2 regions of the Brevibacillus agri genome follow, and region 2 is predicted to be linked to the other one. Evidence: riboswitches for the same ligand, from Rfam matches in the RefSeq annotation. Region 2 holds a riboswitch; the other holds the start of a gene.
What was found. A riboswitch is a leader RNA that binds a small molecule or an ion and turns the genes downstream of it on or off. The one in region 2 is predicted to bind S-adenosylmethionine.
Positions count from the first base shown of each region.

Region 1: linked by a shared signal. The riboswitch ahead of BA6348_RS00180 (methionine ABC transporter ATP-binding protein) and the one ahead of BA6348_RS04475 (BMP family lipoprotein) in region 2 are both predicted to bind S-adenosylmethionine.

Region 1 is NZ_CP026363.1:33,381-40,748, reverse strand. Features, by position in the region: gene rnjA (ribonuclease J1) at 1-504, shown strand, start outside; gene BA6348_RS00210 (BrxA/BrxB family bacilliredoxin) at 593-1,021, shown strand; gene BA6348_RS00205 (aldo/keto reductase) at 1,103-1,975, shown strand; partial or broken gene BA6348_RS27905 (hypothetical protein) at 2,034-2,102, shown strand; gene BA6348_RS27065 (MFS transporter) at 2,105-2,506, opposite strand; gene BA6348_RS27060 (hypothetical protein) at 2,522-2,695, opposite strand; gene BA6348_RS00190 (LCP family protein) at 2,885-3,892, shown strand; gene BA6348_RS26460 (hypothetical protein) at 3,958-4,107, shown strand; gene BA6348_RS00185 (hypothetical protein) at 4,253-4,516, shown strand; SAM riboswitch class I at 4,622-4,739, shown strand; gene BA6348_RS00180 (methionine ABC transporter ATP-binding protein) at 4,839-5,852, shown strand; gene BA6348_RS00175 (methionine ABC transporter permease) at 5,853-6,518, shown strand; gene BA6348_RS00170 (MetQ/NlpA family ABC transporter substrate-binding protein) at 6,578-7,368, shown strand, end outside.
Region 2 is NZ_CP026363.1:879,338-886,705, reverse strand. Features, by position in the region: gene BA6348_RS04490 (ABC transporter permease) at 1-463, opposite strand, end outside; gene BA6348_RS04485 (ABC transporter permease) at 450-1,520, opposite strand; gene BA6348_RS04480 (ABC transporter ATP-binding protein) at 1,495-3,024, opposite strand; gene BA6348_RS04475 (BMP family lipoprotein) at 3,146-4,174, opposite strand; SAM riboswitch class I at 4,369-4,490, opposite strand; gene BA6348_RS04470 (methyl-accepting chemotaxis protein) at 4,590-6,065, opposite strand; gene BA6348_RS04465 (DUF3298 and DUF4163 domain-containing protein) at 6,229-6,852, shown strand; gene BA6348_RS04460 (MarR family winged helix-turn-helix transcriptional regulator) at 7,054-7,368, shown strand, end outside.

The DNA of each region.
Region 1 (7,368 bases), 850 kb from region 2:
CCGATTCACGGGGAGTACCGGATGTTGAAGACGCACGCGAAGCTGGCGCAGCAGGTAGGAATTGAGGAGAGCAACATTTTCCTCATGGACAACGGCGAGGTGCTGAACTGCAACCGCGAAAAGGCATGGCTCAGCAAGGTTCACGCCGGCATCGTCCTGATCGACGGCAGCGGCATCGGCGACGTGGGCAACATCGTCCTGCGCGACCGCAAGCATTTGGCAGAGGATGGCCTGATGGTCGTGGTCGTCAGCCTCGATATGAAAAACTTCAAGATTCTCACCGGACCTGACATTGTCAGCCGCGGCTTTGTGTACGTGCGCGGTTCGGAATCGCTCATCCAGGAAGCGACGCTGTTGGTTCGCCAGCGCCTCCAGGAAGCGTTGGACAAGAAGATCAAGGAATGGTCGGAGTTGAAGTCCCAGATCAACGAAGTCATCAAGCCGTTTATTTACGAAAAGACGGGCCGCAATCCGATGATTCTCACCATTTTGATGGAAGTGTAGGACTGGAGCACTTCTTCGTTCTCCCGGGGACGCGATCGGGTTATAATAATACGTAAATGGATACGTGATACAAAGGAGAGGTTGCCCCATGATGTCTTATGAAGCATATATGAGCCAAGTAATTCAACCGATGCGCGACGAACTGACGCGCAACGGATTTGTAGAGCTGCGCACAGCAGAAGAGGTTGAGCAGACGCTGCCAAACGCAAAAGGTCTGACGCTGGTAGTCGTAAACTCGGTTTGCGGCTGCGCGGCAGGGCTGGCTCGTCCGGCAGTGGTTCATTCCTTGAACCATTCCACCAAGCCAGACAACATTTACACTGTATTTGCAGGACAAGACAAGGAAGCGACAGCGAAAGCCCGCGAGTACTTTGAAGGCTACGCGCCATCTTCCCCGTCTTTTGCGATCATGAAGGACGGCAAAATCATGACGATGATCGAGCGTCATCAGATTGAGAACAACGACCTGCAAACGATCTCCAACCTGTTGACTACCGCTTACGACACGTACAAATAAGCTAGCATGGCCATGACAAGACGCTCGCGAACGGGCGTCTTGTTTCACATCCCGATGAACCTGAAAGGAGCTGCCCGCAGCATGCAGACCCGATCGTTTGGACGAGATCCGCATCAAGTCTCTTTGCTCGGCTTCGGCGCCCAGCGAATTGTGGACGAGCACGATTGCACCGAGGAGCAGGCAATCGCCATCATTCGGCGCGCCGTAGAAGCAGGAGTCAATTACTTTGATACAGCCCCTACATACAGCGCTGGACAGTCGGAGACACGGGTAGGACTGGGGCTTGCAGGCTTGCGCGACCGCGTGTGGATCGCGACGAAGACGGGAGGACGCACGCGCGACCTGGCCCTGAAAGATTTGGAGGGCAGCTTGAAGCGGCTGCAGACCGATTACGTCGACGAGTGGCGGATGCACAACATCATGCAGCCGCACGATCTGGAGGCGATTTTTGCAAAAGGAGGCGCGCTGGAAGCGATGCTGGAAGCGCGAGAGCAAGGCTTGATCCGCAAAATCAGCATCAGCGGGCACACAGACCCGCGCCTGCTGGCAGAAGCGATTCGCCGCTTTCCTTTTGACAGCGCCCTCGTCGCTTTGTCTGCTCTCGATCATTTCATCTACAGCTTTGCGCACGATTTCGTTCCGCAAGCGGTGGAAAAAGGCGTCGCGGTCATCGGCATGAAAGTGATGGGGCTGGGCAAGCTGGCTCCGTGGACAGAGCAAGCGCTGCGCTATACGTGGAGTCTCCCCGTTTCGACGGCGATCCTCGGCGTGAGCAGAATGGACGAGCTGGAAGCGGACTTGGCCGCGGCCAACGCCTTCGTGCCGATGACGGACATCGAACGCGTGGAGCTGTTTCAACAGATCATGCCGCTGGTGCGCCCGGACGTGCTGCGCTGGAAGGCGCGCGAATGGATGGCTGGCGAATGGTATCAGTTGCCGGAGCTGTCTTTTTGACAAAAGCGAAAGTCTCTTCTGATTTTCTGGAAGGGGCTTTCTTTTTGTTTTTTAGAGCATGGCTGGAAACAAGCTGGTGGTCATAACCGGAGCTACGCGAGGATTGGGCAGGTCGATGGCAGAGCGATTTCACGAAGCAGGCTGGAGCGTGGCAGGCTGTGGCCGTTCGGCCGTGGCGCTCGATCCGGGCGGCAGTATTGACACCTCCATGCTGCGTTCCTGCTCGCCGCAGGAAGTGGCAATGACCCCGGCCAGCGAGGTGCCGATGGCCATTCCCAGGTTGTTCGCGACATATACGATGTTGAACAGCTCTCGGCGCTGCTCTTTCCAGCGAAAGCCGATGAACGCCTGAATCGCCGGGAACGACAGGTTGAAGGTAAAGCCAAGCCCGGTCATCAGCGCGATGTAAACAGGCCAGCTATTCGTGAGCGGAATCGACAACTGGATGAGTCCTTGAACCAGCAAGGCCCCGACGATCAGCCGTTTGGCGCCCAGGCAGTGAAAAAGCGTCCCGCCGACGAACTGCCTCACAATTCCTGCCAGCGATTAAACCATCAGCACAAAGCCTGCCTCGGTCATGGAGCGTTGCAAAATCGTATGTACGTACAAAGTGGTAAGCGGCCACATGAAAGCGCTGCCGGAAGAGTTGATGAAGCTCGCAACCAGGAAGAACAGGGCTTCTCGCGGATACCGCTGCAAAAAGGAAGTGGGAGAAATCACGGCCGGTCACCCCTTTGGGATTGTGTTGCTTGTAGTATAACGAATATTTTAAACATTGCAAACATAAAAATATAAAAAGTGAAAAGCACCCAAATAAAGGCTGCTCCACATCCTATAGATTCGAGTATACTAAACAAGTGGTGAGATGAGTTCATGTGATACAGAGAATAAAAGGTGGAGTAGTTCTTTATGCGAATGTGGAAACGGGTGTTGCTCCTGATGTTTGTCGCGATTGCCGCGACAGCAGGTTATTACGGATACTCTTTTTATCAGTTTGCTCACAATATTCAAGAGCCGAATGTCATTCGGCCAGCCCCGCCGGATGGCGGTGCCGCGACGAAAGCGGCGGAGATTCCGGAATGGGATGGCGAAGAGCGGGTGAACATCCTGTTGATGGGTGTGGACCGCAGGGGAATGAAAAATAACGGACTCCCCCGTTCGGACTCGATGATGCTCGTCAGTATCGACCCGGCCTCCAAGCGCTACGACGTATTTTCCATTTTGCGCGACACGTACGTAGACATTCCGGGGAACGGCAGCTCGCGCATCAACTCGGCGATCGTGGAGGGCGGACCGGAACTGGCGATGAAGACCGTCAGCCAGTTTACAGGGCTTCCGGTGGACCGCTACGTCATCACCGACTTTGAAGGCTTCAAGGCTTTGATTGACTCTGTCGGTGGTGTCGAGATTGATGTGGAAAAAAATATGTACTATCACGACCCGACCGATAAAGGCATCTACGACATCAATTTGAAAAAGGGACTGCAGCAACTGGATGGCAACAAGGCTCTGCAATACGTTCGTTTTCGCCATGACGCCACATCGGACTACACGCGCACAGAGCGTCAGCGCAAGCTGCTGACGGCTGTGGTGAGCCAGATGAAGAGCGGCACGACCTTGATTCAATTGCCGTCCATCCTGAAAGAAGTGACGCCGTATATCCAGACGAATATCAGTTCCATGGATATGCTGAGGCTGTCTGCGCTTGGGCTGAAATTAAACACCGCGGAGCCAGGCAACTACCAATTGCCGCCAATGGGGATGTTCCGCGAATCCCATCGGGCAGGCGCGGTGCTCATTCCGGATGTCGACCAGATCCAGTCTTTTATCAAGGAAAAGCTGGAACCGCCAGCAGAAGAAGCGGTTTCGCAAACGAATAGCACGACCGATAGCAACGAAAACAGCACGCCAAATTGAGCGTGCTGTTTTTTTGTGTTTTCGGGCAGACTAACCATGATTTGCTATGTATGGGGGTGAGGGGAATGGACCAGGAGATTGCGCGTAAATGGTTTTCCCATACAGGGGACTTGCGAACGGAACATATCGACGAGCCGGACGGCCGCATGCGGCTGTATTTTTTGACCAGCATGGCGGATGCCAAGTCGTTTACAGCGAGCTCATCCCGAAGCTGAGAGAAATTTGTCTGGCTGAGGCAAGCATAGGGGAAGTGGAGCGGCAGCTCGGGGGAGCCGGGAGCAATCGGGTCTATCACACCCAGGAGGCGATTCAGCGCCTGCTCGAAGGCTATCGCCCAAGGAAGCGTTTCTCATCAAGCTCGTGCACGGGAAATTCCGGATTGGCAGCTACGACACGTCCGTCCCGGCGCAAATTTTCGGGAAGACCGACAAGAACCGCGGCAATCCCAAGGATATGGTGCACCTTGCTTTTGACACGATTTCCAGCAACGCCCGAATCAAGCTGGAGCAAGTATCGCCGCCGGTGTTCGATATTCGCATACGCTTGAAGGCGAGAATCCTTGAGAAAGCGACGTTTCATTTTCACGTCAATGCCACCATCATTCGCAACGGAGTAATGGATTAAAAAAGTTTTTCCTGTGATTGCTATTGACGGGATATTTTCAAAAAGGATATAATCCGGTTTGTATCATGAAAATATGAAAAACGAACATAATATACGTGGAAATCTTTCTTATCAAGAGAGGCGGAGGGACAGGCCCGATGAAGCCCGGCAACCGGTTCATTTTTTGAAATGGACGTCGCGGTGCCAATTCCTACAAGATTGGTTGGATCTTGATAGATGAGAAGGGTGGATGCGAACGTATACATGCGTTGCAGCCCCTTTTTCGTTTATGAAAAAGGGGTTTTTACGTTTTTCACAAGGATTTTGCTGGGAGGTGGATGCGTTGATTCAATTGAAAAATTTGCATAAAAGCTATCAAGTGCAGGGCAAGACGATTCCGGCGTTGCTCGGGATTGATCTTTCTATAGATAAAGGGGAAATTTACGGGATTATCGGCCATTCCGGGGCGGGGAAAAGTACCTTGATCCGCTGCATCAACCTGCTGGAGCGCCCTACGTCGGGACAAGTCATCGTCGATGGGGTCGACCTGACCAAGCTCGACGATGTCAAGCTGCAGGAAAAGCGCCGCGAGATCGGGATGATTTTCCAGCACTTCAACCTGCTGTCCTCGTCCACCGTCGGGGAAAATGTCGCGTTTCCGCTCAAGCTGGCCAAGCGTCCGAAGGCGGAGATTCAGAAAAAAGTGGACGATCTGCTCAAGCTGGTAGGGCTGGAAGCGCACCGGGACAAATACCCGTCCCAGTTGTCCGGCGGCCAGAAGCAGCGCGTCGGCATCGCGCGGGCGCTGGCAAACGATCCGAAAGTGCTGCTGTGTGACGAAGCGACCTCGGCGCTCGATCCGCAGACGACCAACTCGATTTTGGCGCTGCTTTTGGACATCAACCGCAAGCTGGGATTGACCATCGTGCTGATTACGCACGAGATGCACGTCATCCGCTCCATTTGCGACCGCGTAGGCGTGATCGACGGCGGAAAAATCGTCGAGTCGGGCGAGGTGCTGGACGTGTTTCTCAAGCCGCAGCATCCGACTACGCAGGAATTTGTCGAGCAGGTGGCAGATTCCACCGAGCTGCGCGAAGCTGTCGCGCACGAAAAAGCAGCGGGGAACCGCACGATTGCGCGCGTCACCTTCCTGGGAGAAAAGACGTACCAGCCGATTTTGTTCCAGACGATGCAGGAGACAGGCACAGTATTCAGCATTTTGCAGGGAACGATTTCCCGCATGAAGGATACGCCGTACGGCCAACTGGTCGTCGAACTGGAAGGCGATGTCCGTCAAAACGAAAAAACCATCGAGACGTTGCGTCAGCGTGGTTTGGAAGTAGAGGTGATATAGATGGACTGGACAATGGAAAATGTGGATTGGTCGGAGATCGCTGAGGGTACACTAGACACACTGACGATGCTGGGTTTCTCCACGTTGTTTACGATCCTGATCGGCTTGCCGCTGGGAATCATTTTATTCCTTACTTCACGTGGACAGTTGCTGCAAAACAAGGCGTTTTACTCGGTTGCTTCATTCATCGTCAACGTATTGCGTTCCGTGCCGTTCATCATTCTGATGATCTTGCTGATTCCGGTCACGAAACTGATCGTCGGCACTTCGCTCGGCGTACTCGGAGCGATTCCGCCGCTCGTGATCGGGGCCGCCCCGTTTTTTGCGCGGCTGGTGGAAACCTCTCTGCGCGAGGTAGATCGCGGAGTCATTGAGGCCGCCCAGTCGATGGGGGCGTCCAATTGGCAAATCATCTGGAACGTCCTGCTGCCAGAGTCTCGTCCGGGACTGGTGGCCGGAATTACGATTACGACCGTTGCGCTCGTGTCCTACACGGCCATGTCCGGGGTAATCGGCGGCGGCGGTCTGGGCGACTTGGCTATCCGTTACGGTTATCAGCGCTTCCAGACCGATGTCATGATTGTCACTGTCGTCATTTTGCTCGTGTTGGTGCAGATCTTACAGTCGCTGGGTGATCGCCTGGTATTGCGTTTCAGCCGCAAGTAAGGTCTTTCCCATAGAAGTTTGCAAGTACAAAGATCAAAAAAAGTAGGGGGAAATCATTTATGAAAAAGCTAGTCGTATCTGTACTTTCTACCGTATTGGCATTTTCTTTGGCAGCGTGCGGAGGCAAAACGGAGACTGCTCCAGCTCCAGCCGAAGGCGGCGCACAAGGCGGACAACAAGAAGTGACATTGAAAGTAGGCGCTTCTCCGGTTCCACACGCAGCAATCCTGAAGCACATCGCACCAAAACTGAAAGAACAAGGCGTAAACCTGGAAGTACAAGAGTTCACCGACTACGTACAACCAAACGTACAGCTCAACGAAAAACAACTCGACGCAAACTTCTTCCAGCACAAGCCTTACCTGGAAGACTTCAATAAAGGACAAAACATGGATCTGCAACCTGTAGTTGCGGTTCACATCGAGCCATTTGGCGCTTACAGCAAAAAAGTGAAATCGGTTGACGAACTGGCGGAAGGCGCAACTATCGCGCTGCCAAACGACCCGACCAATAGCGGCCGCGCCCTCGCTCTCCTGGAGAAAAACGGCGTCATCAAGCTCAAAGAAGGCGCTGGCATCAGCGGAACTGTGAAAGACATTGTGGAAAACAAGAAAAACCTGAAGTTCAAAGAGGTTGAAGCAGCGATGCTGCCGCGCGTTCTGGAAGAAGTGGACCTGGCGCTGATTAACACCAACTACGCGCTCGAAGCGAAGCTCGTGCCAACCAAAGACGCTCTGTTCATCGAAGACAAGGAATCTCCATATGCGAACTTCCTGGTAGCTCGTCCTGACAACAAAGACTCCGAAGCCATCCAAAAGCTGGCGAAGGAATTGAACTCCCCTGAAGTGAA
Region 2 (7,368 bases):
ACGCGAGGTAGACGAGCGGCGAATGCCCCGATACGACCTCGCCCACGACGGGAATGTGCTGTAGCCCCGGAATGTCCCACTTCGGCAAGCCTGCCATGTCTTTATCGTAAAAAGCTCCCTTGACGCCAAAAATCGCCCGCAACGCAAACGTCGTCAAACCGAGCGCGAGGAAATTGATCGCCACCCCGACGACGATCTCGTTTGCTTTCAGCTTGATCGTCATATAGGCAAACAGCAGGGAAAAAAGAACGCTCGTCAGCGCCGCGATCAAGATCGCGAGGAACAGATTCCCGGTAAAGTGATTGCCGACGATGGCGGAAAAGGCGCCAACGAGCACCATGCCTTCCAGCCCTACATTAAAAATGCCAACCCGCGCGCACAGCGCTCCCCCCAATGCCGCGAGCAAAATCGGCGTCACCATCCGAATGGTAGAACTGACGAGGGACCAATCAAGCAGTTCCATGAGATTCTCCCCCTTTTGCTTTCCGCTTTTTCCACCAGTCGTAGCTGAATTTAGCCGAGATAAACAGGATCAGCACGGCTGAAATCACACTGGCCAGCTCCAGCGGTACCTCTGTGTTGCGCTCCACGCCCATCGCTCCCGTCTGGAACGCAGCCAGCAGAATCGAGGTAAACACGACACCCACCGGATGGGAGTTCGCCAAAAGCGTTGCCATCAGCCCTGTCCAGGCGAAGTTCGGCACCGTCAAAGCGCCGTCGACAAAACGATAGTGCGCCCCCAGCACCTCGACCGTTCCTGCCAGGCCGGCCAATCCGCCGCTCGCAAACATGCCCGTCAGCATGACGCGAATGCCGTTGATCCCCCCGTACTGGGCAAACAGCGGGTTTTGTCCGAGCATTTTCACTTCATAGCCAAACGGCGTAAAGCGAATCACCCAAAACAGGATCGCGGCACCGACGATGGCAAACAAAAAGCCCGCGTGCACACTCATCCCCGCAAACAACTTGGGCAACCAGACGCTTTTATCGAGCATGACCGTCTGCGCCAGCGCCGCCGAACCGCTGCGGTCGCGAAACGGCTCGGTTACGAGGTAGCTTGCGAACAGAACGGCGATATAGTTGAACAGCAAGGTGGAGATGAGCAGCGGTATGCGGAATCTCGCCTCCATAAAGCCCGGCAGCAGCGCCCACAAACCGCCTGCCGCCATCCCCGTGAAAATCGCCGCCACCAGCTTCACGACTCCCGGTGCGGGCAAATAGATCGCCACGAGCGTAGCACTGATCGCCCCGAGCACCATCTGTCCTTCTGCCCCCAGGTTGAACACTCCCGCCCGAAAAGCAAGCGACAGCCCCAAGGCGATCAGCATGATCGGCGTCGCTCTCGCCAAGGTAGAGGTGAAGAAGTAGAAGCTGCCGAAGGCCCCTTTCCACATTTCCTGATACGTGCCCAGGATAGATTCCCCTACCGAAGCGATGACGAGCGCCCCGATCAACAGCCCGATGACAACCGCCAAAAGCGGCTGAACCAGTGATTTACCCAGCTCTTTGATTGCTGCCATGAACGCTTCCTCCCGCCATTAACACGCTGATTTTTTCCTCGGTTGCCTCTTTGCGCGAAAGCTCTCCGGCGATCCGCCCTTTGTACATCACCAAAATCCGGTCTGACAGCGCCAAAATTTCCGACAGCTCGGACGAGACCAGCAAAATCCCGTCGCCTGCGTTGCGCTTGTCGATCAGCGCCTGATGGATGTACTCCATCGCGCCAATATCAACACCCCGGGTCGGCTCTGCCGCGATCAAAAACGGAGTCTCATGTCCCAGCTCGCGCGCCACGATCAGCTTTTGCAGATTTCCGCCCGACAAATTCCCGGCCAGCTCCTGAAGCTGTCTGGAGCCTGTCTTGATCGCGAACTTTTCTACCCAGCCTCTGACGACCTGGCGAAAAGCTTCGCGCAACACGACGCCGCGCCGATTGAACGCAGGCTTTCGCTGGTAGCCCATCAGCGCGTTTTCCTCGACGCTCTCCAGCTTGGCCGTCCCCCACAAGTAGCGATCTTCCGGGATGTGCGCCAAGCCCGCCTCGCGAATCGTCGCGACAGTCTGGTTGGTAACGTCCTTGCCGCCCAGCCGAATCGTTCCCTCCTGTACCGTCCGCAAGCCGCTGATCGCTTGCAGCAGCTCGGATTGGCCGTTGCCCGATACGCCCGCGATGCCGACGATTTCCCCGTGATGCACGGTAAAGCTGACCCGGTCGAGCAGCGTCTGTTTTTCCCGAACCGTCAAGTTCTCCACCTGCAAAAGCGGCCCCCGCTCCAGATCGACGCGCTCGCTCAGCTCCCGCAGCTCGCGTCCGACCATCAGCCGGGCCAGATCGTCCACATTCGTCTCGTCGCGCGCTACCGTGCCCGTCACCTTGCCGCCGCGCAACACCGTGATCCGATCTGCGACCTCCATCACTTCCTGCAGCTTGTGCGTAATCAAAATGACGCTCTTCCCGCTCTCCGCCAGATTGCGGATCGTCTGCAACAGCTCGCGAACTTCAAGCGGCGTCAGCACGGCAGTCGGCTCGTCCAGCACGATGATGTCCGCTCCCTGGTACAGCACCTTGAGAATTTCCACACGCTGCTGCTCGCCGATGGAGCAGTTGGACACTCTAGCCTGTGCATCTATCGGAATCCGGTACTGCTCGCTTAGTGCGCGGACCTTTTCCACGGCGTCCTTCCGGCGGAAAAATCCGGCCTGCTGCGGCTCGTAGCCGATCACGATATTTTCCGCCACGCTAAACTCGCCAAACAGCATGAAGTGCTGGTGCACCATCCCGATCCCGCTGCGAATGGCGTCCTGCGGCCCGCGAAAAGCGACAGGCTTGCCGCCTAGCACGATCTCGCCGGACGTAGGCTGCTCCATGCCGTACAGCATCCTCATCAGCGTCGTCTTGCCCGCGCCGTTTTCCCCGACGATGGCGTGGACTTCTCCCGCAGCAAGCGAAAACGAGACCTTGTCGTTTGCAATAAAATCTCCGTATTTCTTGGTCATGGCCCGCATTTCCAAACGATCGGTCATCCTTGCTCCTCCTTCTTTGCGCCTAGCCTTTCTCTTCCTTGCCTCTGCTCCTTGCCTTGCATATAAGGAAGACCGACTACACAGTTGTAGTCGGTCACAATCATGCACTGTGCGCTAGCTGTTAAAACGAGTCTGGCACTTTGCGGGTACCAGCGATGATCTCCTCGCTGATCGCTTTTACTTTGTCCACGACTTCCTGGCCAATAAAAGCGTTCAGAGGCGTCTGGCTCTCGTGCGTCACATACGTTACGCCTACGCCTTTTTCTTTCAAGCCGTAAGTGACGACGCCCGGCTTGAACGAGCCTTCTACGAACGACTTCACGGTTTCATACGCAGCGGCATCTGTCCCTTTGAGCTGGGACAACACGATGTGCTCAGGGTCGATCGTGGTGCGGTCAACGTCCTGTCCCGATGTATAGAAGCCTTTTTCCTTCGCGGCCTCGAACACGCCGAGGTCGCCTACTGCTGCCGCTCCGTTGATGAAGTCGGCGCCTTTGGATGCTTGCAGCAGCGCCAGCTCCTTCGCTTTTGCCGGGTCAGAGAAGCTTCCTACGTAGTTCACCAGGAACTCCGCGTTTGGATTGGTTGCTTTCAAGCCTTCCTGGAAGCCGCCTGTCCATTTTTTCAACAGCGGAATATCCATGGCGACAACCATGCCGACCTTGTTTGTCTTCGTGGCAAGACCTGCCGCAGCGCCCATCAGGTAAGCCGCTTCCTGCTCGCGGAAGGTAACGCTGCGCACGTTTGGCAAATCTACTACGGTATCAATAATCGCGAAGTTGCGGTCAGGATTTTCGGCTGCCACTTTTTTCAGCGCGTCTTCCGCTTCAAAAGAAGAAGTGATAATCAGATCGTAGTTTTCCGCTACCGCAACGCGCAAATTTTCTTCGATGGCGCCGTGGTCAGTAGACTCGATGCTTTTTACTTCTGCGCCAAATTCCTGTCCTGCTTTTTTCGCGCCTTCGTCCATTTGCTGGAAGAACGGGTTTACCCCGATTTTTTCCGGCAAAATCAGCGCAATGCGCTTCTTCGCCGCGCCTTCTTGCCCTGCCGCTTCTTCCTTTGGCTTGTCAGCAGGCGCATTTCCGCCAGCCGAACAGCCCGCAGCCAAAACAGCAAAAGTGGTGAATGCTAACAACAACTTCTTCATGGTGTCTTCCGCTCCCATCCGAACGTTCTACGTTTTTTCTGTATCCTACTACGTAATGTACGGCTTTTTTCCGAAAAAATCAATACTAAACACGAATATTTTGCAATAAAAATATTTTATCGTTCGTGTATTACCCCTCCTGACAACAAAAAAACTCTTCCCGAAGGAAGAGTTTGCGTCCGAAGCCGTCCTCTTCCTCATCTGTCAAAACCCCGGTACAGGTTTTGCAGGAATTGGCACCTTTCTGTCCATGTCACGCATGTCCAGTGGTTGCCGGGCTTCATCGGGCCAGTCCCTCCGCCGCTCTCGATAAGGAGATAAAAACTATCAAGTTACAATGCATTCATTCTAGCAGAACAAACTGAAAAAGCAATTGTTTTTTCAGACTGTTCTCGCCAATTTTACACTTTGGCGCCTATTGTCTGTGAAACGTTTCCTGCAGCCGATGCGACAGATTGTTCAGTTCCCCCAGCTCTTCGGTAATTTCCCGCACCTTTTGATGCTGGTTTTCCGCTGTGGCGAAAAGCTCCTCCAGATTGGCGACCGACTGCTCGGTGACAGCGGTAATGGTCGACATTTCCATCGCCACTTCGCCCGAGCGCATTTTTACCCGGTTCATGCTGGAGCCGACCTGCTCCGCTGCCTGCAGGAAGGCCATCATGCCGGAGCGCACCGCCTCGATCGACGCCACTGTTTTCACAGCCAGCTCCTGGCCTTTTGCCACCGAAGCTTCCCCATTGCTGATCTGCTGTACAGCGTTCTCGCTTTCCTGATGGAGCGATTTGAGAATCTCGGTAATTTCCTGTGTAGCGGTTGCGCTCTGCTCCGCCAGCTTGCGCACCTCGTCTGCCACCACGGCGAAGCCGCGGCCGTGCTCGCCTGCACGCGCCGACTCGATGGCGGCGTTTAGCGCAAGCAGGTTCGTTTGCGTCGCAATCTGGTTGATGGCTCCTACGATTTCCTCGACCCGATTGGCCTGGCGGTTGAGCTGGTGAATCGTCGACGCTGCCACGTTGACGGCAGAAACGATCTGTTCCATTTGCTGCGACAGCTCTTTCATCATGTCGACGCTTTCTTTCAGGCGGCGGTTGTTCTGGTCGGACTCGCTCTTCATCGCGTTCGTCTGCGTGGTGACCGCCACGATCTCCTGGTCGATCGACTGCACCTCTTCCTCGATCTTCACTGTCGAGTTCGCCTGCGACTCCATGCCCGTCGCCACTTCCTTGAAGGCGATCATCATTTCATCCGTATTGCGTTTCGTTCCTTCGGCATGCTCGTGTACGTGCTCTGTCGTACGGTCGATCTGCTCGGTCATCTGTTGGATATGGACGAGCATCTCTCCCAGGCGACGCTCTTTTTCTTCCGCTTCCTGGCGGGCGATGTTTGCCTTCTGCAAGGACGCTTGTCCCGCCAGACAGAGGTACGTCACCGCTCCCATCATCATCAGAATCGCCATGATGCGTAGCACCAGATTCAGCTCGGTGAAATCGCCGCTGAAAATCTCGTACGATCCTGTGTAAAATCCGACCAGCGTCACGATGATTTGCGCAATTCCGGCTGTCACTACGAGCTTCCAATCCAGGTAAGCCGCGAGAAAACCCATGACCACAAAAGCGAGAAACGTAACTTCTGGATACGTCGTGAAATGATCGAACGAAATCGCGTAAAACATAAGTCCGATCGCTACCAGATAACGAATGACATGGCTGTCTCTTTTGATGAAGTAAAAAGGCGAAACAATAAGGGTGACCAGCAATCCGAGGGACGTCACTTTCCAGAAATTAGCGTCGACTTGATAGGCAATGAGTCCCGCCATCCACAGATGGTTCCATAGGATAAAAATCATAAAGCCTTCTTTGTCCGTTAATGTGTTGCGAACCAATTGAATCATAGTTGCCCCCCTTTTCCCTGCTACTTATGTATCGGATTCTTTTTCCATTATATCGCGCTCAGATTGACTAATTTGTGAAAAAAGTGAGAACAGCCAAAACCAGTGACGAATAGGCTACTATCATACCCCTTATTTTAAGACATCTGGAAAGGAACTAAGAACCGTGGAAGAACAACGCAATCTTTTGCCAGCCACCGTGCTGACGCGGACGATCCAACGTCCGAATACCACGATTTATTACCCGCAACTGGCGGGGCTAGCCAATCAGCAAGCAGAAAAAGACATCAACCGCGCCATTTTGCAAACGGTCCAAGGATTGATTCACGAACAGCAACGGGTACAAGTACCGGGAAATACCCAAATGCAAGGAAGCTACGAAATCAAAACGAACGAGCGCGGCATTTTCAGCGTCACCATGAGCAATTACGCGTACACTCCGCAAATGGCCCACGGCATGACCTTCCTCGGGTCGGTGACGGCAAACATCCATACAGGCAAGCTCTATACGCTGCGCGAGCTGTTCAAGCCGGGCAGCGACTACGTCAACGTCCTGTCCGCGAACATCAAACGCCAGATCGAGGCGCGGCAAATCCCGACGCTGAACGGTTTTACCACGATCAAGCCCGATCAAGATTTTTACGTTGCCGACAAATCATTGGTCATTTACTTCCAACTGTACGAAATCACCCCGTACTATGTCGGCTTCCCGATGTTTCCCATCTCCATCTACGAGTTGGAGCCCATCATTGACGAAAACGGGCCGCTTGGCATTTTGGCTGCCGATTAACAGCCCTCCTTTTACCTTCTTCCCCGAGCTGATGCCCTTGAAACGGCATCGGCTTTATTTTTGTCAGAAAAACGCCTTCTTTTCCACTCGAATAAACATTTACTTATATGTCCTGAACTGCTACTATGTTATTTGTACATATTTACTTAAGCAATCAAGCGCTTCGTCTTTCGAACCAGCTTTTCCTGGAGGTCTGATATCATGCAACATTACGGTCACAAGATCGGCCAAGCTGCCAGAGTCTTCAGTAAAACATTGAATGGAATCATGTCCCCGATGGGATTATATAGCTCGCAATGGAGCATTATTCTTTGCCTGCACTACCGCAACTCTTTGACGCAGGTGCAACTGAGCAACTACCTGAATGTCGAAGCCCCGACGATTACCCGGACATTGACCCGGCTGGAAGAGATGGGCTGGATCATCCGCTCCGAAGGCGACGACAAGCGGGAACGGTACGTGTCGCTCTCGCCTGCGGCAATCGAGCGTTTTCCCCAGTGGCTGCAAGCGGCGCGC